DNA from 4 places in the Trichocoleus sp. DQ-A3 genome. Region 1 is predicted to be linked to each of the others. Evidence: predicted binding sites of a transcription regulator. Region 1 holds the regulator's gene; each other region holds the start of a gene.
The links. Region 1 encodes NtcA, which controls nitrogen genes in cyanobacteria. Its sites were predicted from a motif close to TTTGTANNNNNNNNTACAAA; they were not measured.

Region 2: a site for NtcA is predicted at 6,512-6,531, ahead of NDI44_RS17125 (DUF3155 domain-containing protein). Genes of this name have one in related genera too.
Region 3: a site for NtcA is predicted at 4,395-4,414, ahead of nirB (nitrite reductase large subunit NirB). Genes of this name have one in related genera too.
Region 4: a site for NtcA is predicted at 3,449-3,468, ahead of NDI44_RS23860 (DUF4327 family protein). Genes of this name have one in related genera too.

What each region holds. Positions count from the first base shown of each region.
Region 1 covers NZ_JAMPKC010000001.1:3,701-11,838, forward strand. The annotation lists gene mgtE (magnesium transporter) at 1-173, opposite strand, end outside; gene crcB (fluoride efflux transporter CrcB) at 394-792, opposite strand; partial or broken gene NDI44_RS00030 (hypothetical protein) at 1,042-1,234, shown strand; gene NDI44_RS00035 (hypothetical protein) at 1,355-1,756, shown strand; gene NDI44_RS00040 (WG repeat-containing protein) at 1,978-3,096, shown strand; gene hisB (imidazoleglycerol-phosphate dehydratase HisB) at 3,227-3,871, opposite strand; gene fabI (enoyl-ACP reductase FabI) at 4,025-4,801, opposite strand; gene ntcA (global nitrogen regulator NtcA) at 5,181-5,852, shown strand; gene NDI44_RS00060 (DUF3084 domain-containing protein) at 6,100-7,701, shown strand; gene NDI44_RS00065 (pre-16S rRNA-processing nuclease YqgF) at 7,776-8,138, shown strand, end outside.
Region 2 covers NZ_JAMPKC010000011.1:68,436-76,573, reverse strand. The annotation lists gene NDI44_RS17150 (GerMN domain-containing protein) at 1-466, opposite strand, end outside; gene NDI44_RS17145 (16S rRNA (cytosine(967)-C(5))-methyltransferase) at 832-2,217, shown strand; gene NDI44_RS17140 (TerB family tellurite resistance protein) at 2,290-2,712, shown strand; gene NDI44_RS17135 (S-layer homology domain-containing protein) at 3,049-4,299, shown strand; gene NDI44_RS17130 (ATP-binding protein) at 4,617-6,116, opposite strand; gene NDI44_RS17125 (DUF3155 domain-containing protein) at 6,560-6,880, shown strand; gene NDI44_RS17120 (cofactor assembly of complex C subunit B) at 7,045-7,578, opposite strand; gene NDI44_RS17115 (PadR family transcriptional regulator) at 7,679-8,032, opposite strand.
Region 3 covers NZ_JAMPKC010000002.1:510,717-518,854, forward strand. The annotation lists gene NDI44_RS05510 (zinc-dependent dehydrogenase) at 1-490, opposite strand, end outside; gene NDI44_RS05515 (FAD-dependent oxidoreductase) at 593-2,518, shown strand; gene NDI44_RS05520 (hypothetical protein) at 2,655-2,861, shown strand; gene hetR (heterocyst differentiation master regulator HetR) at 3,224-4,123, shown strand; gene nirB (nitrite reductase large subunit NirB) at 4,479-7,022, shown strand; gene NDI44_RS05535 (hypothetical protein) at 7,067-7,492, shown strand; gene nirD (nitrite reductase small subunit NirD) at 7,559-7,921, shown strand; partial or broken gene NDI44_RS05545 (Uma2 family endonuclease) at 8,022-8,138, shown strand, end outside.
Region 4 covers NZ_JAMPKC010000025.1:34,962-43,099, forward strand. The annotation lists gene guaA (glutamine-hydrolyzing GMP synthase) at 1-445, shown strand, start outside; gene NDI44_RS23845 (cation diffusion facilitator family transporter) at 646-1,578, opposite strand; gene NDI44_RS23850 (hypothetical protein) at 1,724-2,065, shown strand; gene NDI44_RS23855 (hypothetical protein) at 2,313-2,705, shown strand; gene NDI44_RS23860 (DUF4327 family protein) at 3,127-3,369, opposite strand; gene NDI44_RS23865 (glycoside hydrolase family 3 N-terminal domain-containing protein) at 3,665-5,335, opposite strand; gene rbfA (30S ribosome-binding factor RbfA) at 5,341-5,742, opposite strand; gene NDI44_RS23875 (DUF751 family protein) at 5,794-6,000, opposite strand; gene NDI44_RS23880 (DNA adenine methylase) at 6,363-7,196, shown strand; gene NDI44_RS23885 (SOS response-associated peptidase) at 7,355-8,023, shown strand.

The DNA of each region.
Region 1 (8,138 bases):
GCCTCTGGCAACCCTTCAATGGCTTCTGCAATGTCCGCCGGTTGCACCGGGACGAGGATTGCTTTTGCCCCCTGAAGGTCTTCCGCCTCAAGCAGCATTTGCAGCTGCATTCGGACGAGCTGCCGGAGTTCGCTGCGGGAGACTGTCTGGAAAGGAGTATTGGTGTCAGTCAAGGTAGACCCTCTTAATCCAGTGTTAAGTTTGTTGCTGCTTTTAGTCTAAAGGGCATTGGTACGGTTGTTTTCGTGGGATTTAAGAGTAAATGCAGCACCAATGAGAGCCAACCGCCCTACTTAATCAATTGTTGATATTTTTCCTGCACCAGTCTAGTCTCCAAGGATCGAGATTGAAGGCTCTGGGAATGGTGCGTGCTAAGCAGTCATAGGGTTCTTTCTACCGCCCGCTCCGAGCCAGAAGCGTGCCTAGCTGAACGCTAATAATTCCAAGTATGGCGCTACCTGCCCAGTAAATACCGGCGGCGGCATAACTGCGATCGCGCAGTAGAGTAGATGTTTCTAACCCATAACTGGAGAAAGTTGTGTAAGCTCCTAAAAAGCCGGTCGTTACCATCAATCGCACATCTAGAGGAATATTCGCTACCCGTTCTAAGGCGAGAGTGACAAAAAAACCCATCCCAAAGCAACCTGTAAGGTTGATAAAAAAGGTGCCGTAGGGAAAGCTGGTGCCGAAGCGTTGGGCAAACCAGAGGGTGAGATAGTAGCGACTCAATGCTCCAGCGATCGCTCCTAAACTGATGGCAATGGGATGACGAATCGCGGGGTCTTGCAGCATTTAACTTGAAAATTAGACTCTCGGACTGAGGAATGAAGGGTCTTCAATCCAGCGATTTCTCATAGGAGGTTAGGTTGGTTAACCCGTACCTTTGCTATCGTTTTTTCCCATAACCCTCTGAAATTATACCGATAGGCTGAAGGAAATATACTACAGAAATGCTATTTCTGATATAGCCCTTTATTTAAGCAGATGCCTTCAACGAGAGCAAGCGGAGTGAATCAGTTTAAAACCGTTGCCTGATTAGGTCTGTTTAGTGCGCCAATCATTACCGTCAGCTACTGGTTCATTGGTGGTTGGACGGGTGCCTTGGTAGGGATTGCTTTAGTAGCTGTGACGAACTTACGAACTCTACCATATCTACAATCGCGACACGTTAACTCAAGCCGTTGCTGTCACAATTGGTCGTGCGATCGCGTTTCTTGCCCCAATGGTTAGCTACCGCTGATGATTTATTGGTCTGTACTAGCATTTCTTCAATTTTCCGGTTTGTGAAATTAGTAGCCGAACCTTACTAAAAGCTAATCTTTTTCACTCAAAACTCTACTCATGAGATGTAGCCATGAATACAGAAGTCCCTAATAATACAGAAACCGCCATAACAGTTAGCCCGGAGACAAAGGCTATCGTTGATGAAAATATGGCAGGCGAATCCGAAGATTTGAAGCGTGAAACGATGGCGCTGATTGACGCCATTAAAAAACGGGCGCAGGTAGAAACAAAATCTGCTACCGAATATACTCGCGATGCCTATCTCAATGCAGTGAAACAAGCACGGGAGAAGATTGAACAGGATAAGTTGTTCGATCCAGAGCGAATTTCATACTCGATTAAACTCATTCAAATGGATGCAGAGAAGAACTGGGAGTCCATCGTGAAGGAAGTGTCAACTTTAGGCGATCGCCTTGCCGAAGCTGCTAAAGCGGCTTGGGATGTCCTGACAGCTCCTCGCACCCCTTCTTGATGTTGAAACAGTAATCACGCGCAACCACGCGCTGATATAAAACAGGGGCACTCAGCTAGCTGGGTGCCTTTCTAATTTTTTAATTCTAAATTCGGATAGCCTAATCTAGTCAGGCATTACCAGCAAGCTTTAGAATTTCACTGACAATAACAGGGTTTACTTCAGATGATTAACAAATATTGATTACTTAAATCTTGGCTGCGATTGGATAGGGTACTTTTATGAAAATTGCAACTCACAACAGATTGCTTGTCGCGGTTGCCAGCCTTCTGTTTGGATTAGCGATCGCTCTAATTTCTGGATGTGAAGCCATCTCAAATTTTCGGACTTCTCAAGTTAATTTTGATGCAACTGAGGGACAAGCCCGTAATTCGCAAATAGTCATCCCGCTTAAATTTAGCTGGGCTGATTCATTTTCAGAAGAGCTAGCAGCAGTCAAAATAGACGGCAAATGGGGCTATCTTGATAATAAAGGCAACTTCGCAATCAAACCTCAATTTGATAATGCCGAATCTTTTTTCCAAGGGTTAGCGGCTGTCAAATTAAAGAACAAGTGGGGCTATATCAATAAGAGTGGCAACTTAGTCATTAAACCAAAATATGATTTGGCTAAGAATTTTTCTCAAGGGCTGGCAGCGGTAAAGATAGATGGAAAGTGGGGATATATTGATAAGAAAGGCAACTTGGTAATTAACCCAAAATTTGATATTGCTGAATCTTTTTCTATAAGCGATCGCACTGAGTCAGCACTGGCGGCGGTAGAAATCGGTAAAAAGTGGGGCTATATCGGCAAGAAAGGCAACTTCGTCATTCAACCCCAGTTTGATGTTGCTGAATCTTTTTCTATAAGCGATCGCACTGAATCAGCCCTAGGACTCGCGCCAGTCAAAAAAGACAACAAATGGGGCTATATCGATAATCGGGGAGACGTTATTGTTCCGTTGGAATTTGAGGAAGCTAAGTTTTTTTCGGAAGGACTAGCAGTGATATCCAGTAATAATAAGTGGGGCTATATTGACAAAATGGGATATCTTGTTATTCCACTCCAATTTGATTGGGCTGGGGACTTTTCTCAAGGACTGGCGGGCATAACGATAGACACTAAGGTAGGCTATATTGACAAGGCAAGCAATGTTGTCATTCCCCCACAATTTGATAATATTTATAACTTTTCAGAAGACCTAGCAGCGGTAAAGAACGGCGACAAATGGGGCTATATCAATAAGAGTGGCAAATTCGTAATTAAACCCCAATTTGATAGCGCTCAATCTTTTTCGCAAGGGCTAGCAAAAGTTAAGATTGGCAATAAATATGGCTATATCCGCAAACCTCTTCCATAAGTTCTCATTTCTGAAGACATAGAAGAATTGAGAGTCAGTGGTCGCGGAAACTTCAGCAGAATGAAGCGAGAGCCTGGTGAGGATTTCCCCGGCTCTCGTTGCCTTTATCGGAGTGTATTTGCAAGGAAACCTATAACACGCCTTTAGAACTGGGGATCGTACCGCTACGACGGGGATCAACTTCGATTGCCATGCGGAGCGATCGCGCAAACGCTTTGAACGTCGCTTCAATAATGTGGTGCGAATTAATTCCATCGAGTTGGCGAATGTGCAGCGTCATCTGGCTGTGATTGACCAACGCCACAAAAAATTCCCGCACTAGCTGAGTGTCATAAGTCCCGACTCGCTGAGTCGGAATCTCCAAGCCATAGCTGAGGTGGGGGCGTCCGGAAAAATCTAACGCTACCTGAACCAACGCTTCATCGAGAGGGGCGAGGAAATTCCCAAATCGGACAATTCCTTTGCGATCGCCCAGTGCTTGATGCAACGCCATTCCTAGGGTAATTCCCACATCTTCATTGGTATGGTGGTCATCAATTTCCAAGTCTCCCGTCGCGGCTACATCCAAATCAATCAGGCTGTGAGAGGCGATTTGATGCAGCATATGGTCTAAAAACGGAATGCCAGTTTTTGCATTGCAAGTGCCATTCCCGTCTAATTTGACGGTGACGATAACATCCGTTTCGCCCGTCTTGCGGGGAACCCTTGCCATGCGAGGAGACAAAAGCTGTTCAATGCTTGGAGAAGGTGTAAATTGGCGATCGCGTGCCTGCATCGCAGATGCTCACTCAAGAAAATAAAGTTAAGTTTATTATCCTACGTTACTGAGCATTTGGGAGACGCGAAAGCCTTAAAAATGCAAAATTAAAAATTAAAAATTAGCAGAATCTTTGCTTTTTAATTTTTAATTTTTAATGTTTGATTCTTTTTACATCCCCATAATCTCGTATCCCGCATCGACATACAGCACCTGACCTGTAATGCCACTTGCCAAATCGCTACACAAGAAAGCAGCCGCATTTCCCACTTCTTTCTGAGTTACAGTGCGTCGCAGCGGTGCTACTTCCTCAACGTGATGGATCATATCCAGAATGCCACCTACCGCCGACGATGCCAAAGTGCGGATAGGACCTGCCGAAATTGCATTCACGCGAATATTCTGTGGACCTAATTCAGATGCCAGGTAACGGACACTCATTTCCAATCCAGACTTGGCAATTCCCATTACGTTGTAGTTGGGGATCACCTTAACGCCGCCTAGATAAGTCAGCGTGACAATACTGCCGCCTTCTGTCATCAGTGGTTTTGCTGACCCGGCAAGTTGCACCAGAGAATAGGTACTAATTTCTAGAGCTTGGGTGAAGCCAGCGCGGGTAGTGTTGCTAAAATCACCTGATAAATCTTCCTTGTTCGCAAAGGCAAGACAATGGATCAGGATGTCTAGCTTACCCCACTTATCGCGGATGGCGTCAAATGTAGACTGAATTTGGGTCTCATTCTGGACATCGCAGGGTAAAAACAAGCTGGGGTTGAGGGGTTCTACCAACTCTGCCACTTTTTTTTCAAAGCGACCCCGGTCGTCTGGCAGGTAAGTCACTCCTAGATTCGCACCCGCTTGGTGCAGTTGCTGAGCAATCCCCCAGGCGATCGATCGATTGTTGGCAATGCCGGTGACAAGGGCGTTTTTTCCGGTTAAATCTAGCATAAATGTCGATTTTGAAGGCAATATTAGAGGATATCCGATTTAGGGGAGTATTCAAGATCGCGATCGCCCGGAGCAAGGCTGTCTAGTACGGGTAAGGAGCGTGCCTCCTTACTCACCATGCATCCCACCCGATAGCGCAGATACTGTCAAGATATCAACATTTTCCGTCATAATCTTACTTGCCTTGAGCAGGGAGAGAACTAAAGAAGGTAGCCGGGGAAACTACTTTAAAATTTTGTATCAAATAGCACAAAAACCGCTTGGAAGTCAGTTTATCTGTGTCTAATGTCAGAAAACTCTCATAGTTGTTTTGCTATGGTTAAAGTTCCTCCGACAGAAAGTTGCAGAAGTCTGTAGGGCAGCATTTAGGAAAAAGGAAGTGGCAGTGACGCAAGATAGACCGCTAGCAGCTGTGTTCCGTCAACTGGGAGGTGGGGCGTTTCCACCCGTGGTGGAAACTTTTGAGCGGGGCAAGACGATCTTTTTCCCAGGAGACCCGGCTGAACGGGTATACTTTTTGCTCAAAGGTGCAGTAAAGCTGTCTCGCGTGTATGAAGCTGGGGAAGAAATTACCGTGGCGCTGCTGCGAGAAAACAGCGTTTTTGGAGTACTGTCCTTAATTACAGGGCATCGTTCGGATCGGTTTTATCACGCTGTAGCATTTACGCCAGTGGAGCTGCTTTCGGCACCGATCGATCAGGTAGAGCAATCGCTCAAGGATAATCCGGAGCTATCGATGTTGATGCTGCGAGGGCTTTCTTCGCGCATTTTGCAAACAGAAATGATGATTGAGACATTAGCTCACCGAGATATGGGATCGCGCTTGGTGAGTTTTCTGTTGATTCTGTGCCGTGATTTTGGCGTTCCTACCGCCAATGGAATTACGATCGATCTGAAGCTTTCTCATCAAGCGATCGCAGAAGCAATCGGCTCCACCAGGGTAACTGTCACCCGCTTACTGGGAGATTTGCGGGAGGAAAAAATGATTTCTATCCACAAGAAAAAAATTACGGTACACAACCCAGTTACACTGAGTCAGCAGTTTACTTGAAAACAGCTAGAGGCTCTCGTCAGGTTGTAGGTTAGGTTGTTGGTTAAAACGGCATGGTAGCGCGAGCAGGTTATCCAGTTTTAACATTTAGTCGGGAGTTGAGTTAAAAGGTGTCAGGTTTTAAGCGGATAGTTTTCAACCTTCCAACCTTTAACCTTTCCGATTTCACCTTCGATCTTTAATTCCTGTTAACCCTTTCTCTAGCCTGCGATGCGATAGGCTGTAACTGGAATGACTGTAGCAGACAATGACCGACAGTGCGCTCTTCCTGATTTTGTCTATTTTAGTGTTGGGAAGCGTCATCGCAACGGTAGGCGATCGCATTGGCACGCGCGTGGGAAAAGCACGCCTGTCGTTGTTCAATCTGCGTCCCCGCAAAACAGCTGTTTTAGTAACGATTCTGACAGGGCTAACGATTTCTGCCTCAACACTAACAATCATCTTCGCGACCAGCGAACAATTGCGGATTGGAGTTTTTAGACTCCAAGAAGTGCAGAAAAAACTCAAGACAGCAAGTAAGGATATTGCTAAAGCGAACGAGCAGAAACGGAAAACCGAAAGCGAACTTGCTAAAACCGCCGCCCAAAAAGAGCAAGTAGAGAAGGAACTCGCTCAAGCTCGCACCCAGCAATCTGTCGCTCAGCAGCGCTTAGATGCGATTAATCGATCTTTGGCAGCTGCGCTGGCTAAACAAGGCCAGACGGAGGCGCAACTAAATCAGACTCAAAGCGAACTGACCCGGGTTGCCAGCAGCTTTCAGCAAACCCAAAAACAGCTTACATCTGTCTCAGGGCAAGCCAAGACGCTACGTTCGGAAATCCAACAACTTCAAGCAGAACGCCAAGAATTGCTCCAGCAGCGAAATCAAGTCAGAGCTGAAATTACTGAATTCAAAGCGAAAGTGACTCAGCGCGACCAAAAAATTGCCCAGCAAGACCGAGCAATTAGCCAACGCGATGAGCAAATTCTCAAGCGGGATCAAGCCCTTGTGGAACTTGATGAGAAACTTGCTGCCTTTCGGAAGAGCCTGAGCGATCGCGATGAGCAAATTGCCCAGCGAGACAAAGCCTTATCTCTACTTGATAACAAAATTTCTCAACGAGATGAGGTGATTGCCCAGCGAGAAAATCGCCTTAAAGAACTCGAAAAACAACAAGCTTCCCTAGAGCAGGAAGTGGCAACCTTAGAACAGTATTACCAGTCTTATCAAACTTTGCGTCAGGGTAGTCTGGCTCTGCTGCGCGGTCAGGTTCTGGCGGCTGGCGTTTTTCGTATTGTCGAGCCAGCTGCAGCCCGACAGGTCATTGAGCAGCTATTACGGGAAGCGAATCGGACAGCGATTAAAGCGACCCAACCCGGTCTCAACAAGGTGGCGAACGAACGGGTCGTGCAAATTACAGAGGCACAGGTCGAGCAACTGATCAACCAGATTCAGGATGGTCGAAACTATGTAGTCCGAGTTTTTTCGGCTGGTAACTATGTCCAGGGAGAAAAGCAGGTACAAGTCTTTGCAGACGCCGCACCCAATCAAGTTGTATTCCGCACTGGTGAAGTCGTAGCAACGACATCTGCCGATCCTTCAAACATGACCGACCAACAAATTCGGCAGCGGATTGACCTGCTGCTTGGAGCATCCCAGTTCCGAGCTACTCGCGCGGGGATTTTGGGCGATACAGTTCAGGTTGGCGACAATCGAATTGTTAGCTTGATTCGGTTTATCGAGCAGTTGAAAAAGCACAATAAGCCGATTTCTCTGAAAGCAGTCGTGGCTGAGGACGCCTATATTGCCGGACCCATGAAATTAAATTTGGAGGCGGTTGAAGACGGAGAAGTTGTGGTCAGGATGTAATTTATTAGTCATTAGTGATGAGATGATGACTAATGGCAATTAACCATTTGTAAATTAGCGATTAGCCAATTCAGATGATTTTAGGGTTCGATCCAGGGCGCGATAAGTGTGGTTTAGCCGTAGTGGGGAAAGACAATTCTCTGCATTACCACCAGGTTGTACCAGCAGAAGCAGCGATCGCAACGATCCTTGACTTATGTGAAAAATTTCCGATTGATACTCTAGTGATGGGCGATCAAACCACTTCCAAAAGTTGGAAAAAGAAACTTCAGCAAGAGTTCCCAACGTCGGTGCCGATTGTCCTGGTAGATGAGCGCTACAGTACCTTGGAAGCACGCGATCGCTATTGGCAAATGTACCCTCCCCAAGGTTTAGGACGCCTGATTCCCCAAGGTATGCGGAGTCTACCCCGACCAATCGATGACATTGTTGCCATC
Region 2 (8,138 bases), on a different contig from region 1:
TCGTAAAATCTTTGCCGCAGTTGGAACTGCCCTTGAATTCAATAGGGTCGATTAAACCACGAGCTTTTTCCTGACTTGTAGGCCCTGCGATTAATTGCTCAATGGCAAACTGGGCTGTACTCGGACTGTTTGTTGTTCGCCAAACTGGCTCAACATAAGTGAAATCTTGCCCGCTTTGGGGGTTTTTAGGAAAAAAGACTTTTACCTTTTTTGGAGTTGCTTTCACCGGCTCGAAGCTGCTTTGAACAGCTTGTTTAGTTTGAGCGGTTTTTTCTGAAGAAGATACTTCTAAGCTTGATTGGGGTTGAGTTGGTTCCGTCGAGGGTTTAATTGATGATTCGGTTACGAGTTTGGGTGTTTCTGAGGAGGGTGCGGCATCTGTAACTTGAGTGTCACAAGCACTGATACCCGAAACTATTAATAACAAGCCAAAAGAAAATAAAGCTGATTTACGGATGCGGTACATTTTGTTTCTGAGATGGATGAATGACTAATTACTTACGTTCTCTACTGTAGAAAGCCGTCAGCAGAAAACTGGTGAGGTGGTGTGTCAATACTTGGAGTGACATTAAGTGGAAACAAGCCCTTGTGAGTTGTTTCCAGAAAAAGCAGAGACGTTCTGTCTGAGAAAAAATGGGGTTTGAAGGCTAACAGGGGTTTTCTGCGTCTCCTGAAGCCTTGTGGCGGTCGCTGGGACAATCAAGAGAGTGACACAGACAGTTGAAGGGAACGTGTAAATCGTTGTTTTAATGAAAACATAAAGAGAAACCGGCTGAGTCAAAGTGAGACAGCAATGCTTCCAAATGTATCTGCTAACGCATACTATTTAGTATGCAAAATCCTCGTCAAATAGCATTTCTGGCACTTCGAGATGTCCACCGTAAAGGCGCTTTTGCTGACGTGGCACTCGACCGACTGCTGCGCCAAGCAGACTTAAGTGCTACCGATCGGCGCTTAGTGACAGAGTTAGTTTATGGGAGTGTGAGAAGACAGCGATCGCTCGATGCACTCATCGACCATCTAGGTAAAAAGAAAGCCCACCAACAACCCCTAGACCTCCGCGCAATTCTGCATCTAGGCTTATATCAACTTCGTTATCAAGACCGAATCCCTGTGTCGGCAGCTGTGAATACTACCGTGCAATTAGCCAAAGAAAACGGATTTTCTGGGCTTTCCGGCTTTGTCAATGGTCTATTGCGACAGTATATTCGTCTAGCGGAAAGCAAAAAGCCGGGGAACCGGGGAGGAGAAGTTCAGAACTTAGAATCTGACCCGCTACATCTGCCAAAAAACCCAGTTGAACGATTAGGCATCTTACACAGCTATCCCGACTGGATTATCGAAGTATGGCTAGAACGTCTGGGTTTAGAAGAAACAGAACAGCTGTGTGAATGGATGAACCAAACACCAGCAATTGACTTGCGGGTAAATCCCCTCTGCGCTGAGATAGAGAAAGTTGAGGCAGCACTGCAAGCTGCGGATATCTCAGTTAGTCGGGTGCCCCATCTACCGCAAGCTTTGAGGCTAACTGGTGGCACAGGTGCAATTCAAAATTTACCTGGTTTTAGCGAAGGTTGGTGGACGGTGCAAGATAGTAGTGCCCAGCTAGTCAGTTATCTGCTAGATGCCCAACCGGGCGAAGTAGTCATTGATGCCTGTGCAGCACCAGGGGGAAAGACAACGCACATCGCAGAATTAATGGAAGATCGGGGAACTGTTTGGGCGTGTGACAAGACTGCTTCCCGTCTTCGGAAACTGCAAGAAAATGCCAAACGGTTAAGTTTGCACTCGATTCAAATTCAGGAGGGGGACAGCCGCAACCTACCCCAGTTTATCAATCAAGCTGATAGGGTATTACTCGATGCCCCCTGCTCTGGACTGGGGACGCTACATCGTCATGCTGACGCCCGTTGGCGGCAAACTCTACAGACAGTTCAGGAACTTTCAATTCTGCAAGGCGAACTATTAGATCGAGTGGCTACCTGGGTTAAACCGAATGGCATTCTGGTTTATGCAACTTGTACCTTGCATCCATTGGAGAATGAAGGTGTTGTTCGCGCCTTTTTAGAGCGTTACCCCCAGTGGCAGATTTTGCCCCCCAACCCCAATTCACCAGCGGCAGCTTATACTACCCCTGCTGGATGGATCGAAGTCTGGCCCCACCGGCATCAAATGGATGGATTCTTTATGGTACGGCTACAGAAGAAAAATAGCTAAACCTCTATGGTAGTTGTGGTTGCAGAAATCTGTTGATGGATTAATCTGTTAGGGGAAATAAGGGAAAAGCCAATGGTAGCCAATTCTAGTGTTAAACAGCTTGTTAAAATTCTCATCGGCGCAGCTTGGATTGATGGCAAAATTCAGTCAGAGGAACGGCAATATCTTCAGCGAGTGGCGAAGGAAAAGGGCATTGCTGACGATCCAGAGATTCAGCCTTTGTTGTATGAACTCGTAGCTGTAAGCCCAAGCGAGGTCTACAATTGGGTGCAAGATTATTTAGGCGATCGCCCCAGCACCGACGATTACCAGCGCCTCATCGAAGCCCTCAGCGCTTTAATTTATAGCGATGGCGAGGTAGCGATTGAGGAAGCTAAACTCCTGACTCGATTACAGCTTCTAGATCCCAACAGTGCCTCTCAGAAGTCAGCCCCTAGTCCTGTCCTCAAAGCGATTCAAAAACTCTACCGTCGGTGGGTTGACCATCAGAACTAGCTTTAAGACTAATAGATAAAGACCCGAATTTTGACATCATCATTCCACAAGTTAGGGCACGCTACACATAGCGTGCCTTTTTTTTGCATTCCCAATCTATATTGTGATCGGCTTCTAGAGGCTCCGGAAGCCAATTTTTTCTACAACAAGCAACTATTTTTGCAAAATATGCGTCTTTCCTTCTTAGGCAGTCCAGAACTTTCCGCTGAAACTGTCTATATCTCTATAATCTGTCACGGCAGTAAATAAATTTGTTGAGATTGAAATTTCTAGGAACCTATCAGGTAATCTTAGGTCTAAATAATCAAAGGAATGCGAAAAGTGGAGAAGTTCTCAATGTCTAACTTAAAGCGCTTGAAATCTGGAACAGCTTTACTACTAATGCTGGGAATGTCGGCAGGTTCGATGGCTCCCCTAGTAGAAACAATTATGTCACCGGCACCAGCTGTTGCTCAAGCTATCAATTTTAGTGATGTATCCTCAAGCTACTGGGCTGCTAGTTTTATTCAAGAACTGGCACAACGTGATGTAATTGCCGGGTTCCCCGATGGTACGTTTCGACCCAACGATCCGGTGACTCGTGCCCAATTCGCGGCGATGGTTCGTAAGGCCTTCAACAAGAATAAAATCCGCAATGCTGTTAATTTTGTGGATCTTTCATCGACCTACTGGGCATACTCGGCTATCCGTGAAGCTTACGAAATGGGATTTTTGTCGGGTTATCCCGGTAACGTCTTTAGACCTACACAAAATATTCCCCGCGAACAAGTTCTAGTTTCCTTGGCGAATGGCTTGAATTACACTGCCAGCAATCCCGTATCGGCTGATTTGCAAGTGTATAACGATGCTTCTTCCATCTCTACCTATGCTCGTAGTAGCATTGCTGCGGCAACAGAAAAGAGCATTGTGGTGAACTATCCGACTCTCCAGACGCTGAATCCAACTCGGAATGCCACCAGAGCGGAGGTAGCAGCTTTCATCTATCAGGCATTGGTGAGTTCTGGACAAGTAGCGGCAATTAATTCGCCCTATATTGTCTCTCTCAACGACACACCGCCAGAGGACACGACAGTCGCGATTCCGGCTGGAACCACCATCCCAGTTAGGTACGAGAAAGAAAAAATTCTGGTTACAAAGGACGAAAGGGCACCGCTGACGCTAACGGTGGCAGCAAATATCACCACATCTGATGGAACGGTGCTAATCCCCTCTGGCAGCCAAGTGGTCGGTGAACTGCAACCGGCTCAGGGAGGCTCTCAGTTTGTGGCGAAGGAACTGGTTTTCACGAACGGTCAACGGGTGGCTATCGATGCTACTTCTCAAACCATTACCAAAACCGAATCCGTTACCAAGGGTACTAGCGTTGGTGGGATCCTCAAGAATGCCGCATTAGGTGCTGCTGCTGCTGCTGCGGTTTCTGCGGTGACGGGTGACAAAGCGATCGCTACCGAAGAAGTCTTGGGCGGTCTGGGAATTGGTGGACTCATCGGACTGTTCCTCGGTCGGGATAGAGTGGATCTGATTGCGATTGATCCGGATACGGATCTGAATCTGCGGTTAAATGACGAGTTAGTGCTAGAGCAGTAATATTTGCAGAATGAAGCGTGCAATTCTAGTTGACTGCTGATTGCTTCATTCTTTAAGCAGATAGGCACAAAGAAATAAGTATTTTCTAAACCCGGTTTCTAGAAGAAATCGGGTTTTTAATTCTAAATGGCGTCTTATCACAATCCTATTTAAGTTGTGAGATGCCAGCAGTTCAGATGCCCAACTTCTCCAGGAAGTCGGGCATCTCGTTTTCACGAATCATTGATGACTGCTATACCATGCAGACCGATCGCCTCAGATAAGTAATCGTATTACCCATTACCAGCTCAAATACAAATAAATGTAAGAGCAACTTATCAAACTTCATCTTCGCCCTTTAAGGCTTCAGTTAGTAACCAGACAATAAAGGTCGTTCCGGGTCCTTGAGTGTGGGGAATACTGCGATCGAGCCAGTTGTGTTCGGCGGGGCTAATGACTTCAATTTCGCCCTGCATTTGTTCTACTAAATCTCTCGCGATCGCTAAACCCAATCCACTCCCCGGAATCTCAGTTTCTGCCTGGACGCCTCGGTAATGTCGCTCAAACAAATGCTCTTTATCTTGCACGGGAATGCCAGGGCCAGTATCGCTAATTGCGATCGCCTGAAAATCTCCTTGAGAAGTATGTCGTCGATTTCCTGCCTGAATGTAAACTTGCCCACCCGCCGGGGTATATTTCAAAGCATTGTCAATCAGATTGCTTAACACTTCGCGCAGCACTTTGGCATTGGCTTGTACTGGCGGCAAATTCGGAGGAATTTCTGCTAATAAAGCCAGATTTTTTTCTTGGGCGATCGCGCTGGATGTCACCACTAGCGGTTCCAAAACTTTCGCCACCGAGCAGGATTCCAATGCCAGCGCTCTCGTCGGAATTGTTTGAGGCTCCAATCCCAAGGGAGAGTAGAGATTTCCTAAATCTTCACCTTTTCGGGGAAGCGGGCAAGACGGGGCAATCGGCACGGGAACTGCATCGTAAGAACGATCCGCGATTTGCCCGTACAAAGGCACTAACTCTCCTTCGTCCATATCCACTGCCCGATCGAACTGTAGAAGCAACTCTTGCAAGCGATCGCTTTCACGCACGATGCTGTTGGCAACTTCGCGGTTCGCATCTCCAGGTACCAATCGTCTGAGGAGCAACTTGCCAAACGTCCGTAAGGCGGTCATGGGATTGCGAAACTGATGTATCAGATCGTCCATGAGATCGCGCTGTTGAGCCTGAAGATGACGCTGCTGACTCAGCTGTTGCTCAAACCATTGGGAACGCCGATCCAGAATACAAGCGCTCGCCAGTGTATCGGCAATCCGTTCAATCGCGGTTCGTTCCCGCTGGTTCCAAGGTCTATCTTCACGAGCTGTCACCAGCAGCCCCATCACCACACCTTCATGCAACAAAGGCACCACAATTTGGCGCGAGGAGCTACTCAAGTCAGCATCGGCGAAGAGCGATCGCTGGAGGGGCGATGTCCCCGCCTTTGCCTGCAATTCATCAATCGTTTCTTCTTTCCCGACTTCAGCCGCCGATTCCGTTGAACCCATCTCAGAAACCGCATCGGACTCCTGAGAAACCGGAGATGCCGCTGACAATAACCGAGGAATGGATGCCAACGGTCGATCGGAAAATCCCAAAGCCGAAATCTCATCCGTTTCCCATTCCACCGCTGTCTGTGGGTAAGCAACAACCGGCCTTAGCTTAGTTGGGACGCCCTCTACCAGTTCTTCCGTTAAATACACAACACTCAAGGCAGCTTCCAGTCCTTGAGTTAATAGTGCTACTTGTGATTGGCACAAAGTTATGAATTCTGAACTGGTAGACATAGACACATTCGCTTATACTTGGGTACTTGACAGCGAGGAAAATTGCATTCATCGGATCGGGTTTTCTTCCGTCGATCCTGACACGCAATTGCGCTGAAGCGGCAAAGGTCGTGCAAAGACGTCATTTTTGTTTCTTTTTATTACAAAAATTTTAGCGAGCTTTCATGATAGTTTGGTTACGAAACTGCTTCCAAACTGGCTAAATTTTGTCAAGGTCGAATAAATATAGCCCTTTATACGCTATATCTAGGCTCTAGTTTGGACAAGCTTGCATATATAGCGTCTATTGCCCGTTCTGCTGCTGTCGATTTTAATTTCTGAGGGCTGTAATGTTTGTATCAATCGGTAAAAAGCGGTTGATATTTTGAACTCAAACCGATATACTTGCGACGGTTTTTGTATCTATCATTACAACTGTCAGAATTAAAGGGGAGGTAAGGAGGTTGGCTAGAAGACGCAAGCGGAAAAGTCGCCGTCGCCAGGAAGGACGTAGAATTTTAGAGCATGTCCCTCAGTATAGTATTGAAAGTGGCGAAGATAAACCAGTCACCGCCGCGCGAAAGTTTATTCAAACCGAAGGAATCCTTCCGCCTGCTTTGCTGCTCGTGAAGCGGAACGAACACACCACAGATCGGTACTTTTGGGCGGAAAAGGGGCTATTTGGTGCCCAATATGTTGAAGAAAATCATTTTCTGTTTCCTAGCCTTAGGATAATCGACAATCCTGTGGAAAAGCCTACCCTCGCCGCTGTTCGTAGCAGCTGAAGTTTTAGGCATTAAACGTGAAAACTCGGTTATAGGGGCGGTTCGCGAACCGCCCCTATTGTTTTATAGGAGGAATTTTGAATTTTTCCTCATAATTAAAATTCTTTTGGATTCACAAACTGACCAGGTTTTAGAATTTTTTAAGATTTTTAGCCAGAGAGTTGTCATTCGCAAGGCTTTAATTGCAGTTCCTGTTGCAATTGAGCCAATTCATCACGATGGGCGATGACAGTAATTAAACTTCTGGTCTCTTTTTCGACACCTGCAAATGTTTCCACCTTCAGGGAAACTTGTTCGCTGCGTCCAGCTTTTTTCCAGTAAAAAACGCCAGCGGCTGGTGAAAGGAGAACCAAACCTAGAAAGATTTTAGCGAATGGGGGAAATAAAATTGCTAAAACTAACGCCAAACAAAGAAAGCCACAAAAAGCTAATAAGCTCAGAAAAATTGCCAAAAACCAGCTGGGGCGGACAAAGCCTTGGAATGTAACTTGATTTTGCTTTGCATCCACCGCCGCAATCCGGTAAGCACGCCGATCGAAATATTGTTGCAATTGAATTAAAATTGATTCTTCTGGTTGCTCCGCAATCAGTTTCACTTGTTGCGTTCGATCCTTAGCGGAGGCTCGAATAAAGAAAAATAGACCGACTGCTAACAACAGTGTTAGCAGAAATGTTGAAAAGAGAATTGTCGTATTCACGAATTTCTAGATAGGACAATGGAAAATAGGCTCTTGTCCAAGAGATACAAGATCGCCTATAACCTATAGCCTATCGCAAGAGAGCTTCTTTGGGATTGGCTCAGATGGCTTGAGATTCTCTCATTGTGTATTCATCCCAAAGGCGAGCCAGGTCATGAGCCTGTTCCAGACACTCTGGGCGAATTTGATACATTCGACGAGGTCTTCCTCTGCCTTCCACTTTTTTCCAATACCCTGTGATAGCGGCTTGGTCTTCCAGAAATTTTAAGGCGCTGTATAAAACGGTATCAGAAAGCCGATAGGTAGGATATTCACTCTCTAGTCGCCCGATGAGTTCTGTTCCATAGGATTCTCCGCTCATCAAAACTGAAAGGACATAACACACCGCTAGTTCCTTGTTGAGATAAGTGGGAGGAGGGTCTTGAAAAAACTGATAAATATCCTCAAATTTCATCTGCATAATTCACTGAACTCCCAGCCAAATAAATTGGATTAGGATCGGTTTGCCCAATCTAACGATGCCTTTATCAATCAGAAAACACACCCCAAACAAGGCTGCT
Region 3 (8,138 bases), on a different contig from region 1:
CTTTTTTAACTGCTTTTAGACAGCAATTTGTCGGCTCCACAAAACTCGCTTGCTCAAAGCTGACATTATCCGGAATGGGAATTAATCCGCCGCTGCGGACAATGTGACCGGGCACTTTCACATAATCTGCAAAACCGCCGCCACTGGGAGTAAATCCAGCCGTGGTCGTGACGTTTTTGTAAACATCGCACATCGAGAAGTTGTCGTTGAGGCAATAGTCGCAGCGCATACAAGGAATATGGTGCATGACCACAACTCGTTGCCCAATCTGCCAGCCAGTCACTTCGCTTCCTACAGAAGTAATTACTCCAGCAGTTTCATGACCAAAAATGCGCGGTGGCTGGTAGAGAGGATAGCGAATTTTCTTGATGTCAGACTGACACAATCCCACAACCTTTACTTGTACCAAGACTTCATCGGGTGCAATTTCCGGCGTCGGCACTTCTTCGTAACTGAGCTGATTGACGCCTCTGAATACTTGTGCTTTCATGCTTTTCCTTAAACGATGGACTTTATACTTTCGATAGCCGATTGTTTATAGCTAATTGTCTATTGTTCGCGATCGATTGTCTATTCTGAAACGGAATTGCTGATGAATGAATTAATAGAAGTAGATGTCTTGGTTGTGGGAGGCGGAACGGGAGGAACCGCAGCTGCGATACAAGCTGCCCGTCGCGGTGCCAAGACAATGCTGGTGAGTGAATTTACCTGGCTGGGGGGAATGCTCACCTCAGCGGGGGTTGCTGCCCCGGATGGTAATGAACTTGCTGCCTTTCAAACGGGGCTTTGGGGTGAGTTTTTAGGGGAATTGCGTTCTCGGCAAATGGGAGGCTTAAACAATAGTTGGGTGAGTCTGTTTAGTTACGATCCCCGGATTGGTGCCCAAATATTTGCTGATTGGGTACAAGAATTGCCAAATCTAGACTGGGTTGCGGGGCAAGTGCCCTTAGAGGTTTTGCGAACAGGAGATCGCATCCTCGGCGTTCGATTTGCCGATTTCACCGTTCAATCCAAAATCACCCTAGATGGCACCGAACTGGGAGACTTGCTGCCTCTAGCATCTGTGCCGTATCGCTGGGGATGGGAATTGCAATCAGAGTTTGGCGAACCCAGCGCCCCGCTTTCTCCCAATGAATTGACTCAGCGATACCCAGTCCAGGCTCCCACTTGGGTGGCAATTCTGCAAGATTTCGGTGAGGAAGCAAGTGCGCCGGAAATTTCCCCCCCTCCTTCATCTTTTATCCTTCCTCCTTCATCCTTCCAAGGTAGCTGGGATCGCTACGGTTGGGAGAAATTTCTCAATTATGGGCGTTTACCGGGGAATCTGTTGATGATCAACTGGCCCCTGTGCGGCAATGACTATGGGGAAGGCGTGGGGCGTCTGGTAGAGTCGGAGGCGTCGCGGCATCAATTTCTTCAAGAGAGTCTGTGGCACACTCAAAGCTTTGTCCGCTTTATTCAAACTAAGCTGGGGCGGCGTTACGGCTTAGCGACTCAAATCTTTCCCTCACGCTTGACTCCCAAACTCAATCAAAACTCAATCAAAACTCAAAACTCTCTCGGTGGAGGTGGTTATGCCCTACACCCTTACTTTCGAGAAAGCAGACGCCTTATAGGACTCGCGACCGTGCGAGAGCAGGATATCTTGCCAGTAGCGGGGGGAAAGGTTGCACCCCTACCTGTGGATGCGACTGGGGAGGTGAATGCGATCGCCCTCGGCAACTACCCCAACGACCACCATTACCCTAACTACAACTTTCTTGTTAAACCAAAATCAATTCGCTGGGGTGGACGCTGGACTGGCACTCCTTTCACCCTTCCCTACACTTGTCTAATTCCAGAGTCTGTGGATGGACTGCTGGTTTGCGAAAAAAATATCTCCGTCTCCCATATTGCCAACGGTTCCACCCGGTTACAGCCCATCGTCATGAATATTGGTCAGGCGGCAGGAATGGCGGCGGCGCTTTGCGTGCAGCGAAGTTGTCAACCCAGAGATTTACCTGTCCGAGTCCTGCAAGAAGCATTGTTACAAGATGAGCGATCGCCAGCAGCAATTTTCCCTCTGTTCAATTTACCGCGCGATCGCGCCGACTGGCTGCACAGGCAACGAGATTACTTGGATCGCCCTGACACCTATCCCTTCAATGGCAACTGCCCTTACCTGGAACCCCAGACGCCACAGGATTCAAAATATGTGGAAGTTCCCTCACCCTTTACGAAACACAGCGATGGGGAAGCGGTTGGCGGAAGCATTGAAAAATCCGCTTCAAACTCAGCACTCTTCTGTGGAGTGTTCCATCGCCATGCCGAGCAAGATTACACCTTCACTGTAAAGGAGCCAGCTGCTGGGGAAGAGCAAACCTGGATAGCGATCGCCTTGCGCCCAGAAGTAGACGGAGAACTCCAAACCTGCCTCGATCGGCAGATGCTCTCTGTGTGCGGATATCTCAATCAATCGGGCAAATGGTTGATTGTGGAAAAAATTATTGCTCCTGGGAGCGATCGCACTCATTTTTGAGCCTTAGGCATCGTACCTCTAACCTTAAACAAAAGCAGAACTCAATCGGAACCGACTAAGCTCTAACCGAAATTTTTCCTGGTTAACGATCAAGAACTCCGTATCAGGGACTATAACCCTGACACGGACATCTGCTATGCGCCCTTACACCTCTATCATGTTGTTGAGCTTACTATCAATCTCTTCAGGTAATTTCTTAGGGATCGAGTCCGCCTCTGCCAAGCAACTGCCATCCACGTCTTCCGAGCTAGCCGTATCGCTGAAACGTGGGAACGAACCGTCTCCGGATAAAGGAACCGGACGCCGAGATGCGTTTTCGCCCGAATATATCTCTATCGTCTAGAATTATCCTCTATTTAGCCAAATCTGAACAAGTCATCGATCCGCTTTTCACCTTGCGACTGAGGTCGATGAAAGCTCATTTGAAGGCAGCAAACTAAGCTCTAGCAGGTTTGTGCCAGTGTACTTGGGGCACTATTTGTCTAACTTTGCCTGTCACGGAGAATTTATTCCCTGACAAAAGCTATATATTAGGCCGTCCTTTTCTATAATTAGAGATTATTTACGTTCATGCTATCGGGGTGCTTAGAGTTCAATAGTTTCAGCGAGTGAATTGAACTCACTGCAAATGTGGAAACATAAGCTTTTCACCATTTTCACCAAGGAACCAGTGTTTTGTCCCCTTGCGATGCGATCACCCCTGATATGAGCAACGACCTGGATCTGATCAAAAGCCTTAGCCCCGGTGCGATGGATCAGATCATGTTTTATCTGGCCTTTAGTGCGATGAGAACCGGCGGGCACCGACACGGAGCCTTCCTGGATGCTGCTGCCACGGCAGCAAAGTGCGCGATTTACATGACTTATTTGGAGCAGGGTCAAAATATCCGGATGACGGGGCACCTGCACCACATTGAGCCGAAGCGAGTCAAAGTCATCGTCGAGGAAGTTCGGCAAGCGCTGACCGAAGGGAAACTGCTGAAGATGCTGGGTTCCCAAGAACCTCGGTATTTAATTCAGTTTCCCTATGTTTGGATGGAGCAGTTTCCGTGGCAACCGGGGCGATCGCGCATCTATAGCACCAACCTGACCGCTGACGAAAAGCGATACCTTGAGGAAAAACTGCCAAATAATCTGCCGGATGCCCAGCTAATCAACGCTTTTCAGTTTCTAGAATTAATTGAATTTCTCCACAGTCGTTCCCAGGAAGACTTGCCAGAAGAACGCCGCATTCCTCTAAGCGAAGCATTCGCCGAACACATCAAGCGGCGCTTAATCTATTCCGGTACGGTAACGCGAATTGATTCTCCTTGGGGATTGCCCTTCTACGCCCTCACCCGTGCTTCCTACTCACCCGCTGAGGACGAAGAACGCACTTATATCATGATTGAGGATACTGCCCGGTACTTCCGACTGATGAAAGATTGGGCAGACCGACAGCTAAATGTGATGCGAATACTAGAGGAACTGGATATTCCACCGGATCGCATTGAGGCAGCCATGCAAGAACTGGATATGGTCATCCGGGATTGGGCAGATAAATATCACCGCGCCGACGGTCAGCCAGTGCTTCTACAAATGGTTTTTGGTCCAAAAGAAGAATAAAACTTAAGTCACATTTTCGTTGAGCAGGGTGGGCATTGCCCACCCTGCTTCAGTTAGAAGCTACATCGGTAAAATTTTTGCCTTAAGTCGGGGAAAAATTAACTTAGCTTTGTGTAGGCATTGCCCCAATAGTTTGATGCTGAATGCGCGGTTCTACAAACAAATTTGAAATAAGTATCGCTGCTCAGTTGACCCACATTGGTATAAAGTTTTTCCTCCTCATGCAAAAACACAATCGGGATCATTCGCACACTGCATAGCCAAACAGTTTAGTGTAACAATTTTTACAAACTTACTTTGAAATTTTTTATACGACTAATTAAGAAGATTGTAAAAATAGGCGTTATAAAACTGCATGACCGGCAAAAAGAATCTTATTGTTATTGGCAACGGTATGGTAGGACACAAGTTTCTAGAACTGATGATCGCCAAGGGAGCGGCGCAGGAATGGAACTTGATCGCATTTTGCGAAGAGCCGCGTGTTGCTTACGATCGGGTTAATTTGAGTGGCTTCTTTTCGGGCAAAACTGCGGCAGATTTATCATTGGTTCAACCAGGTTTGTACCAAGAAAACGGAGTTGAGATTCATATCGGTGATAAGGCAGTTGCGATTAACCGGGAAGAAAAAACAGTTACATCAGCGAATGGTATAACAATCGCCTATGACAAAATTGTTCTAGCAACAGGCTCCTATCCTTTTGTACCGCCAATTAAAGGGAATGATGCGAAAGGTAATTTTGTCTACCGGACAATAGATGACCTTGAGGCAATGTCATCCTATGCGAAAAATTGCCAAACTGGTGTCGTCGTTGGGGGTGGATTATTAGGTTTGGAATGTGCGAACGCTCTCAAAAATATGGGTTTAAAAACCCATGTTGTTGAGTTCGCAGCCAGATTAATGCCACTACAAATTGATGATGTCGGTGGCAACATCCTTCGCAACAAGATAGAAGAACTTGGGGTTTCAATTCATACCAGTAAATCTACAACGGAAATTGTCAGCATTGATGGCAAGGTTACTAAAATGACCTTTGCTGATGGTGAAGAGTTAGAAACAGATATGATTGTCTTTTCTGCGGGAATTCGCCCTCGCGATGAAATCGCTAGAGGATGTGGATTAGCAGTAGGCGATCGCGGTGGTATCATTATCAACGATTCTTGCCAAACTTCCGATCCAAATATTTATGCCATTGGAGAATGCGCCCTCTATCAAAATCGAATTTACGGCTTAGTCGCTCCTGGCTATACAATGGCAAGCGTAGCGGCAGATATCCTGAGCAAAACGGCGACGAGCAGCTTTACCGGCGCGGATATGTCCACCAAACTCAAATTGTTGGGAGTGGATGTTGCCAGTTTCGGGGATGCCTTTGCCAAATCTCCCGGCGCTAAAGAAATTGCCATTACTGATAGCATCCAGGGTGTTTACAAAAAACTGGTTCTAAATGAAGATGGTAGCCATCTTTTAGGCGGAATTTTAGTAGGAGATGCTTCAGCTTACGGTACGCTGCTGCAATTTGTGCAGAATGCGATCGCCCTCCCGCCTCATCCAGAAGATTTGCTGATGCCACCCCGCGAAGGCAAGTCTGCCACAGTCGGTATGGGTGTGGAGAGTTTACCAGATACTGCCCAAATTTGCTCTTGCAATAATGTTAGCAAAGAGCAAATTTGTAGCGCTATCCAAGAAGGAAAACTCACTGATATTGCCGGTGTCAAGAAATGCACCCAAGCCGGGACAGGTTGCGGCGGTTGCGTGCCACTGGTAACGGATATCCTTAAAGCTGAGATGAAGAAAGCGGGGATAGAAGTCAAAAATCATCTCTGCGAACACTTCGCCTATTCCCGTCAGGAACTTTATCACTTAGTGCGTTCTCAAAAAATCCTGACTTTTGAAGATTTAATTCAAAAACACGGGAAAGGTAAGGGTTGTGAAATTTGTAAGCCTGCGGTTGCCTCTATTCTCGCTTCTACTTGGAACGAGTATATTTTGGAAATCCCACACGTCGGTTTACAGGATACCAATGATTATTACTTGGCAAATATTCAGAAGGATGGAACTTATTCAGTAATCCCCAGAGTTCCCGGTGGTGAACTAACGCCAGATCAGCTAATTGTGTTGGGAGAAGTTGCTAAAGATTTTGGTCTTTATACCAAAATTACAGGCGGACAGCGGATCGATTTATTAGGTGCGCGGGTAGATCAATTACCCCAAATTTGGCAGCGGCTGATAGATGCTGGATTTGAATCGGGACACGCTTATGGGAAGGCACTCCGCACAGTCAAATCTTGTGTAGGTAGCACCTGGTGCCGCTTTGGGGTTCAGGATTCAACCACTTTGGCGATTGAGATCGAACTGCGATATCGAGGCTTGCGATCGCCCCACAAATTAAAATCAGCTGTATCGGGTTGTACCCGCGAATGTGCCGAAGCTCAAAGCAAGGATTTTGGGATCATTGCTACCGAAAATGGCTGGAATTTATATGTATGTGGCAATGGTGGAATGAAGCCACAACACGCAGTTTTGTTAGCAACAGATATTGACAAGGAAACGCTGATTAAATATTTGGATCGGTTCTTGATGTTCTATATTCGCACCGCGAATCGACTAGAACGCACTGCAACTTGGTTCAATAAGCTGGAAGGAGGCATCGAGTACCTGAAGCAGGTAGTTATTGAAGATTCTCTGGGCATTTGTGCTGAATTAGAATCAGAAATGCAGCATCTTGTCAATACCTATCAGTGTGAGTGGAAAGCCACAATTGAAGATCCAGAAAAAGTGAAGCGATTCCGTCACTTTGTCAATTCTGACCAACCCGATCCTGGTTTAGTTCATGTAGAGGAACGGGGGCAAAAACGTCCAGCTTATGACCACGAGAAGGTTTTAGTTGGTATTTCCGAATAAGCTGACTGTTGCTCTGGTGCATTACCTACAGTTTAAAAAAACTGATGTTATTTCAAGTAGGAAAAACATACACACGCTATCAAATTCATTCTGCATTGGGTGGAGAACTCCAAACTTATCTTCCTCAGCGTGCTGGAAAGATTGTGTGTGGATGTTTTAAGCCTACCCTGGACTCAAAAGCTCCTGATGAAGTTTTGGTAGAAGATTCACCAAAAGTAAAACAGAAAGCTGAGATACTCTGCCAACAAGGAGGTGCTATTCCAGTGTTCCTCAAGCTACATCGAGCTAGGTGGAAGTATATAGGAATGTTTCGTGTCAAGAAACATTCCGTTGACCTAGAAGAAATTAGGCGTAAGCAGCAGGAATCAGGCAGAAATAACATTGCAGCCGTGCTGTATTTGGAACCTGTGTTAAGCGAACTATGCAGTACGGTTCAAATAACCAAAGAGCGAGTTTTTGAGTTAGTTTGACTTGCTGCAATGTGTTGAATTTTTCAAGCTAGGCTACACCAATCCGTTAATCAATAGGAAAAGAAAATGGTTCAAGCATTACCGATTCGTCAGACAATTTCTACATGGGTTGATATTTGTCCGCTGTCAGCGATCGCGCCCAACACTGGAGTTTGCGCTTTAGTTGAAGATCAACAGGTGGCAATTTTCCGTGTGGGACAAGAAACTGATGTATTTGCGCTAGGCAATTACGATCCCTTTAGTAAAGCCTTTGTCCTATCGCGGGGAATTTTAGGCGATCGCAATGGCATTCCCAAAGTTGCATCCCCCATCTACAAGCAAAATTTTAACTTGCTCACCGGAGAATGCTTAGACGATGAAACCGTAAGCGTTCCTACTTTTCCTGTAAGAGTGGTGGAAGATAAAGTGCAGGTAGCTATTAGCGAATAACTACTGCTACATTTCATCAAAGAACCCGGTTTCAGAAGAGAAACCGGGTTCTTTAATAGGGATACTACTATATATACAGCTAATGAAAAGGAGTTCTCCTATGCAGCCTACGGTAACTAATGGAGTGCGTTGGGCTACTACAGATATCAACCTCTTACCTGAAAACGAAGGCACGCGCTATGAGATTATTGATGGAGAGTTGTTTATGACCAGAGCG
Region 4 (8,138 bases), on a different contig from region 1:
ATTGTTCAAAGATGAAGTGCGAAAAGTCGGTCGCTCGATTGGATTGCCAGAGGAAATTGTACAGCGGCAACCCTTCCCTGGTCCCGGACTGGCGATTCGCATTTTGGGCGAAGTGACGGCAGAACGGTTAAATATCCTGCGGGATGCTGACTTAATTGTTCGTCAGGAAATTAATCGCCAGGGGATGTACCACGACTTCTGGCAAGCTTTTGCCGTGTTGCTGCCGATCCGCAGCGTAGGCGTAATGGGCGATCAGCGCACCTACGCTTACCCGATTGTCTTGCGCTTTGTTTCTAGCGAAGATGGCATGACGGCAGACTGGGCGCGTGTTCCCTACGATTTGTTGGAAACGATTTCCACCCGAATTGTGAATGAAGTTCGGGGTGTGAATCGAGTGGTTTACGATATTACTTCTAAGCCACCTGGAACTATCGAGTGGGAATAATAAAGTAGTAAGAATTTTTAACGCAAAGGTACCCAAAGGTTAGCGCCAAGGTACGCAAAGTTTAAGAGACGGAGTGAAAGCTCTGTCTCTTTTTGGCTTGAAAGAGCGGTTCAACTGGATTTTGAAATAAATTATGTTTTCTTTAACTTTTGTGGAAAACTCGTAAAATTCTGTGGAAAAGTCCCCTCATCTGTGGAAAACTACCTAGATTTTGATTCTGCTTCGTAGGTAATTTGATCGGATTGGTAAGCAGGTGGCTCGATGTGAATCAAAATTCGGACGGGGCTAAATCTTTCTTTTAGGCGGTTCTCGACTTCTTCTGTAATTTGGTGGGCAGTTTCTACATCGGTGACGTCTACAATCAAGTGCATTTCGATGAATACCTGACGCCCAACAACGCCTCTAGAAGCAATTTCGTGACAATTAATCACTCCTGGAACTTGGATGACGATCCCATGAATGGCTTCGGGCGCGATCGCCATCTCATCGACTAGCCAGGGCAAATTATCTTTAATCACGTTCCAACCACTGCGAAACACTAACAAGGCAACGGGAAAGGAGAGAATAATATCCAACCACTGAAGTTGCGGCAGATTCAATACCTGTCCTTGCCAGACGCCAATCAACCCACCCAAAACAGCAATTGTCACCCAGACATCGCTCATGGTGTGCTGGGCATCTGCAATTAAAATGGGGCTGCCTACCTGCTGCCCAACATGGCGTTCGTAGAACGTGACAAAAATATTCACGCCCAGCACAATCAGCAGCAACCACAGCTCTGAGGGGGAAATGATGACGGGTTTACCACCACCGCTGAGAATTCGCTCAATTGCCCCTTGCAGAATTTCAAAGCAGGCAATTCCTAAGAAGGCGGCAATTCCTAACGCTCCCACGCCCTCAAATTTCTGGTGTCCGTAAGGATGATCCCGATCGGGTTGGGGCGAAGAAAATCGGCTGGCAATTAATCCCAAAATGTTGTTGGCGCTATCGGTAACGCTATGCAAGGCATCCGCTAGCAAGCTGAGAGAACCCGTCCATGACCCCAGCACTGCCTTCAACATCATGACGAACAGATTGAGCAGTAGGGTAATGATTAAAACCTTACGCACTGCCGAGCGGTTATCTGCTACCACAGAATTTTCCTCACTCGCCATTTAGAGTTCAATGGCATTCAGTCTAAAGCTTGTGGCTTCACCTTGCATCTATCCTCTTGTAAATGCTGTCTGTTCTAAGTTATGAGTGATAAGTTGATTCACAATTCAAAACTCTTGATTGCTCATGTCTTCTTCAAAACTCATCCTCAACTTAGTTGAAGGTTCTGTTTCCTTCAGCTTTACGCCCCAGGCAGCCCAAGATTTACAAGGCGCGATCGCTCAATTGATGCAGAGTCTCAAAGTCATTGCAGGTGGCGGTGGCAAAACCAATCCCCAAAAACCAATGGAATATCGATACACGGGGGATGTCTTTCTAGAGATTTTCTGCAATCCTAATATCTGGCCGACTCCCTTTGCCGCTAAAGTTTTGATCTCCCTCCGAGATGACCGCATTCGCCTGACTACGGAGGCAGAACTCACTCGCTTAATTGAGGATGTTAATCAGTATTTAGAACAGATGGGCTAAAACTGGGCGGGCAAATGGTTTCTTTAGATTCTTTCTTAGGACGGATGCTACTATCCTAAGAAGTCTGCAAAATGTCCCTTTGTGTGTGCTAAATGGTAGCATTAAGACGCCAGATCCTGCGTTTGTTTACTCGCTTGGCGGAAAGCCGAAAGCTAGAAACTTAAAAGTGAGTGGTGCCGAGCGGTTATTTATCGAAAGCGATCGCTAAGGGCTGTCTAACCTTCATTCAATCTGACTGATTTATCTAATGAACTCTAATAATCTGCTGGAGTTAGTACAAAAAGGATTTCGCGTTACTTTGGGTGCAACCGCTTCTCTAGTTGAGAGCGTACAAGACACTCAAAAGCGAGAGCAAAATCTTGAGCTGTTAAAGTCAGACGTCAATCTGGTGGTTCAACAACTAGCAGAAAAAGGAGAGATTACGGAGCTTGAAGCCCGCACTTTCCTGAATTCTCTAATGGCGCAAGCCAATGATGCAGCTAGCACACAATCTTCTGGAACTCCGAGCCGCCCTGCGACAACGCCGGTGACAACGGTTGCCCAGCCAGATACGCAATTGGAGCTAGAGGAGCTAACTGCACAAATTGCTGCAATGCGAACTGAGTTAGAAAAGCTGCGCGACCCCAACTCAGGGATTTAGGTCGGGGATTGCTAGCAGCTTTATCAAAGCATTTATTAGGCTTGCTCCTAGTAGCCTATCCGAAGGTTTGTGCTGAGCAAAACGAAGGAGTTGAAGTGTTGTCACGCATCTCGGTTTGAGCAGAGATCCTGCAAAGAGATTTGCGCGATCGCAGCGCGATTGTTGATGACAACGTTACGCCAACGCTCCACAACGTTTTGCTCAGAATGGTATCTTCACTTTTTGGATAGGTCTAAGAAGCGAACTTAATTATTCGCACTAGAAAGAATCAGAATATTCTCCAAACCAGGCTAATTAAGAATCAACAGGTGAAAGAATAAAAGCAGTCTTTCCTTAAGTTGAGACAAGCGTGGAATCAAGCTTGTCCTGAGTTTCACTGTTTCCAGTGGAACTGTAGGATTGTCTTAAAGGTAAAAAAATATCAATCGTTGTCCCATTGTTCTTGCCCCATCAGATCGCCGATGCGATCGCGGAGTAAGATATTGCATCTTTCTAATTCACACTCAACACAAACCCACTCCCGTGCAGGGATGTACTGGCACAGAACGTAGATGGGTTGCTGACGAGTCACAATTCCTTTCTCCACCAATTGACGGGCTTCTTCTTGAAGAACGTCGATGGAGTATTGCACAGATGATTTAGGCGGCATTATATCAGCAGTCATGGTCTCAGCCTCGAAACTAACGAGCTACGACTATAACTTAATATAATCCAATACTGCTTAGCGCGGAAATAATTTTTGAACAGTATATCAAGTTACAAATGAATTTATTCGTTTAATAAGGATTTCAAAAGTCAGGGAACTTTGACATAAAAATATATCCTTATGCTGATGAAATTGTCGAAGAACGGGTCTATTTATAATTAAGCCTGTATTTTCAAATTGAAGACACCGTAAATAATCGGTGATAACGGTTATGACATTGATTAACAAAATTAATCAATGTGCTGCACAGTTGCTAAATGCTTAGAGCTGGGGCACCGAACAAAACTTCAAGGGCGATCGCCTGAGCTGCTGGCATCTGCCCGTAAGAAAACACACAAGGGATATGCGGGGGCAGGTGTGGGAGAAACTGTTCCAGAAGATAAGGACTGCCGTAAATCACTAGCGCTTGGAGTTCGGCATTTCCTAAGAGTTTTTTAAACAAGTCCTGAGCCAACGGTGTCAAGCCAGCACTGCCTCGGAAAGGATTCCCACGGATGAACAGCTGGAGTAGGGTTGGTTGGGCGTTTAAACCCGATTTATGATAAAACACCCAGCCAGGAATTAAGGTGGTGTGGGGATCGAGTAGTTGGAGTTGATAGCCGTGCTGTTTTGGCAGAGCCACAGCCGGTGCTTGTTTATCGAGAAAATCACAATTCAGGGTGTCATCCACCACGATTAAGTTGCGTAAGTTGCCCTGACTGGGAAGTAAAGGAATTTCGCCATGAACGACGAGTGCCTCTCGCACGATGTTGGCAGATGTGGCGAGGGCGTGTGGTTGAGCTAGTTGGAGGAGATGGGGAGGGAATGGGGAAGGCGCTGGTTGGACTTCAGGCGCGATCGCCCTTGCCTCTACAGGCGGCTGTGCTGTGCCTTGTTGGACTCGGCGCTTGGCTGTCCAGATACGCTCAACAGAGGCACGAATTCGCGCCTCTGAAATGCGTCCCTGTGCTACCGCGTCGCACACCGCTTGGATCGCACCCGCAGGATCGACTGGCATCAGCAAAATATCTGCACCGGCTTCGACAGCTAAGACTGGAGCTTCATTTGCTCCATAGCGGTTGGCGATCGCTCCCATCACCAATGCATCGGTAACAATTAATCCTTCAAATCCCAGCTGTTGCCGCAGCAGTTGAGTCAAAATCGGTTCGGAAAGGGTGGCAGGGCGTTCGGCATCCCAAGCCGGGATCAGGAGATGGGCACTCATTACGGCATCTACACCGGAGGCTGTACCCGTACCGATTGCTTCTTGAAACGGCAGTAACTCAATCTCAGCAAGTCGTGCCGGGGAATGGGGCAAGACGGGCAAATCTAGATGGGAATCCACCACCGTATCGCCATGTCCGGGAAAATGCTTAGCAGTCGTTAACACCGGATAAGCTTTCGCCCCCCGGATGAAAGCAGACGCTAGTTGAGTCACTTCCTCTGGGTTTTCGCCAAACGCCCGGACGTTAATCACTGGATTATTGGGATTGTTATTCACATCCACAACTGGCGCAAGCACCCAGTTGATGCCAATCGCGAGGGCTTCCGAGGCGATGATGCCTCCCATTTGTTCGGCGTATTTCAAGGCAAGAGAGGCATCTTTCCGGAATACTGCCCCGATTGCCATCGGTGGCGGAAACCAAGTTGCCCCAGAAAAGCGTTGTCCGACGCCTTCTTCAATATCAGCCGCGATCAGCAAGGGGGTTTTTGCCCAGTCTTGGAGTTGTTGCGATCGCAGTGCTAATTCTCCAGCACTGCCTCCCAACAAAATGACCCCCCCGACGCCCAAATCCTGCACCCAGTGTTGCAGAACTGCCGCCGGGGGTTCCCAATCTGGATACTGAATTTGGTGGTCGAACAGGTAGCCTGACGCCCGTACCACGACCATTTGCGCTACCTGTTCTGCTAGAGAGAGCGATTCCCACTCCGGCAGCAATGCCACAGATTTCAATCTTCTGCCTCAACGATGTCTTCTTCTTCCACTCTCGCAGCCGGACGGTCTTGATTAAGCTGATTCAACAAAGACAAAATGCGATCGCCCCTTTCCAGAGAACGATCTTCCTGAAACAGTAACTCTGGTGTCCGACGCAGCCGCAACCGTTGACCGAGTTCGCTGCGGACAAAGCCAGTTGCTGCTCTTAACCCAGCCATCGTTTCTACCTTTGCTTCCTCGGTGCCATAGATGCTGACGAAGATTTTAGCGTGTTGTAGGTCGCCTGACACATCCACATCGGTGACGCTGACCATGCCAGCACCCACGCGATCATCTTTGATTTCGGTTAGCAGCATTTGGCTGATTTCGCGTTTAATCAATGCGGCAACGCGAGAAACGCGGCGACTTGTAGCCATAATCATCTGCTGCCTTTAAGACAGTGTGAGCAATGCTTTTACTCATCCTACCTAAATCGGACTCACTCCCAGCATCGCCCGTAGGGTTAGGGTAATAAAAGTTAAGGCTGCCACCAGAAAGCCCATCAAAGCGATCGCGCTGGTTCGATTTTGGAGTAGCGGTTTCAACCACCCAAAGGTATAAAAGAATACCCCTAGGATAATGGTGACAAAGTAGCGGGGGTAGCGAGAGATATTTTCCCAAAAGCCATCAAACATATTATTTAAAGTAGCCGACACAAAAAGCGGCGATAAGTCACTGCATCTTAACTGGTAACATTTGTCTGCGAGTTCGACAAGCTCGGCATCGTCCCTAAATGGGGTTTCGTCGAGAGATGGTTCACCAAGCGTCCGGTGGTAGCAGGTTACTACCCACTATATTTGTGCAACCGCGACATATTGACTCATAACACATTGCCCGATAACACACGGACTCATAAGAGCGATCGGGTGTTTTGGTCGCGGTGATAGTCATTTTTTTCCTCTTGTCGAACCCGCTAGGTATTCTAAATTAAATCATATCCCCCCACTTCCACAACAACTGTTACAAACGCTTTAATTTTTTTAGATAGCTAGAAGCAATGTCAACTCAGACGACACAACAAGAAATAGCGCGTCCTTTTCTAAAATGGGCTGGTGGTAAAAGCCAGCTAATTCAGCAATATATTCCCTATTTTCCCCCAAAATTTACAACTTACTATGAGCCATTTTTGGGTGGCGGCGCTCTTTTCTTTCATTTATTGCCAAAAGTATCTATTTTGACGGATATTAATGCCGATTTGGTCAATGTTTTCCGATGTGTAAGGGATGAAGTAGAACCGCTAATTGAATTCTTGCAACAGCATCAAATGAATCATAGTAAGGAGTATTATTACTGCGTGCGATTGATGCAACCTAACACCCCTCTAGAAAGAGCTGCTCGATTTATTTACCTCAACAAAACTTGCTTTAACGGATTATATCGAGAAAACTCAAAAGGGGAATTTAATGTTCCCATTGGGAAATACAAAAATCCAAAGATTTGTAATCCAGCTTTACTTAGGGCAGTTTCCGCTGCGCTTCAGAGTGCCCTGATTGATGTTAGACCTTTTGAAGCTGTCTTGCAATCTGCAAAGACCGCTGAAGATTTTGTTTTCTTTGACCCACCTTATTATCCTCTAAGCCCTACTAGTAACTTTACCGCCTATAGCCGTAATTCTTTTAATGAAGCTGACCAAATTCGGCTTAGGGATGTCTTTGCAGAGCTTGCGAATCGTGGTGTCAAAGTGATGCTTTCTAATTCTGACTGCCTGTTTATCCGAGAAATTTACAGCAATTTTAATATTTATGAGATATCAGCTTCCAGAATGATTAATTCCAATGCTAGAAAACGGGGCAAAATATCTGAATTGTTGATCGCATCTTATGCAAAATAACTGTTTACCCATAAAATAACGTAAAGTATTTGCCGTACAATTTTATTGAATTATTGGTATTTGTTATAATAGGATGTATATATTATTCGACCGTTGAGTGTTAATTGCTCGATTGAAATAAGCTTGCAAATTTGTAATTTACCGCGTGGGATAGAAGTATGTGTGGAAGATTTACCCAAAGTAAGTCCGCTGAGACAATCGCCCAAGCATTCCAGGTAAATGATGTTCCTCTTTTGATGCCTCGTTATAATATTGCGCCCACCCAGCCAGTACAGACAGTTTTACAAAATACCGAACAGTCTCAACGACAGTTCAAAATGCTGCATTGGGGGCTAATTCCCCGTTGGGCAAAAGATCCAAAAATGGGAGCAAAACTGATTAATGCACGGGCGGAAACGGTAGCCGAAAAACCGGCTTTTCGGGCAGCTTTTAAACAACGACGTTGCTTAGTAGTCGCGGATGGTTTTTATGAGTGGAAGCAGCAAGACGGGAAAAAGCAGCCATTTTATTGTCGCGTGAATGATGGACAACCTTTCGGCTTTGCTGGTTTGTGGGAGCATTGGGAAGGAGAGGATGGTGAGGAAATAGATTCTTGCACGATTTTGACAACAGAACCCAATGAGGTAATGCGCCCGATTCACAACCGAATGCCAGTCATTCTCGATCCAAAAGATTATGATTTGTGGTTGGATTCACAGGTGCAAAAGCCGGAGTTATTACAGCCTTTGTTGCGTCCATATTCAGCAGAAGAAATGGCAACTTATCCAGTCAGCACAAAGGTAAATAAACCAATGAATGATACAGCGGAGTTGATCAATAGCCTTTAAGCGATCGCACTCTCAAGATAGTCGGGTGAGCATCGATCGCCTTACCTTCCAGTTTGCCTCCTCAAATACTTCCAAAACTTCTGTCTTCCGGTAGAGGGTAAAAACCAGTCAAGCG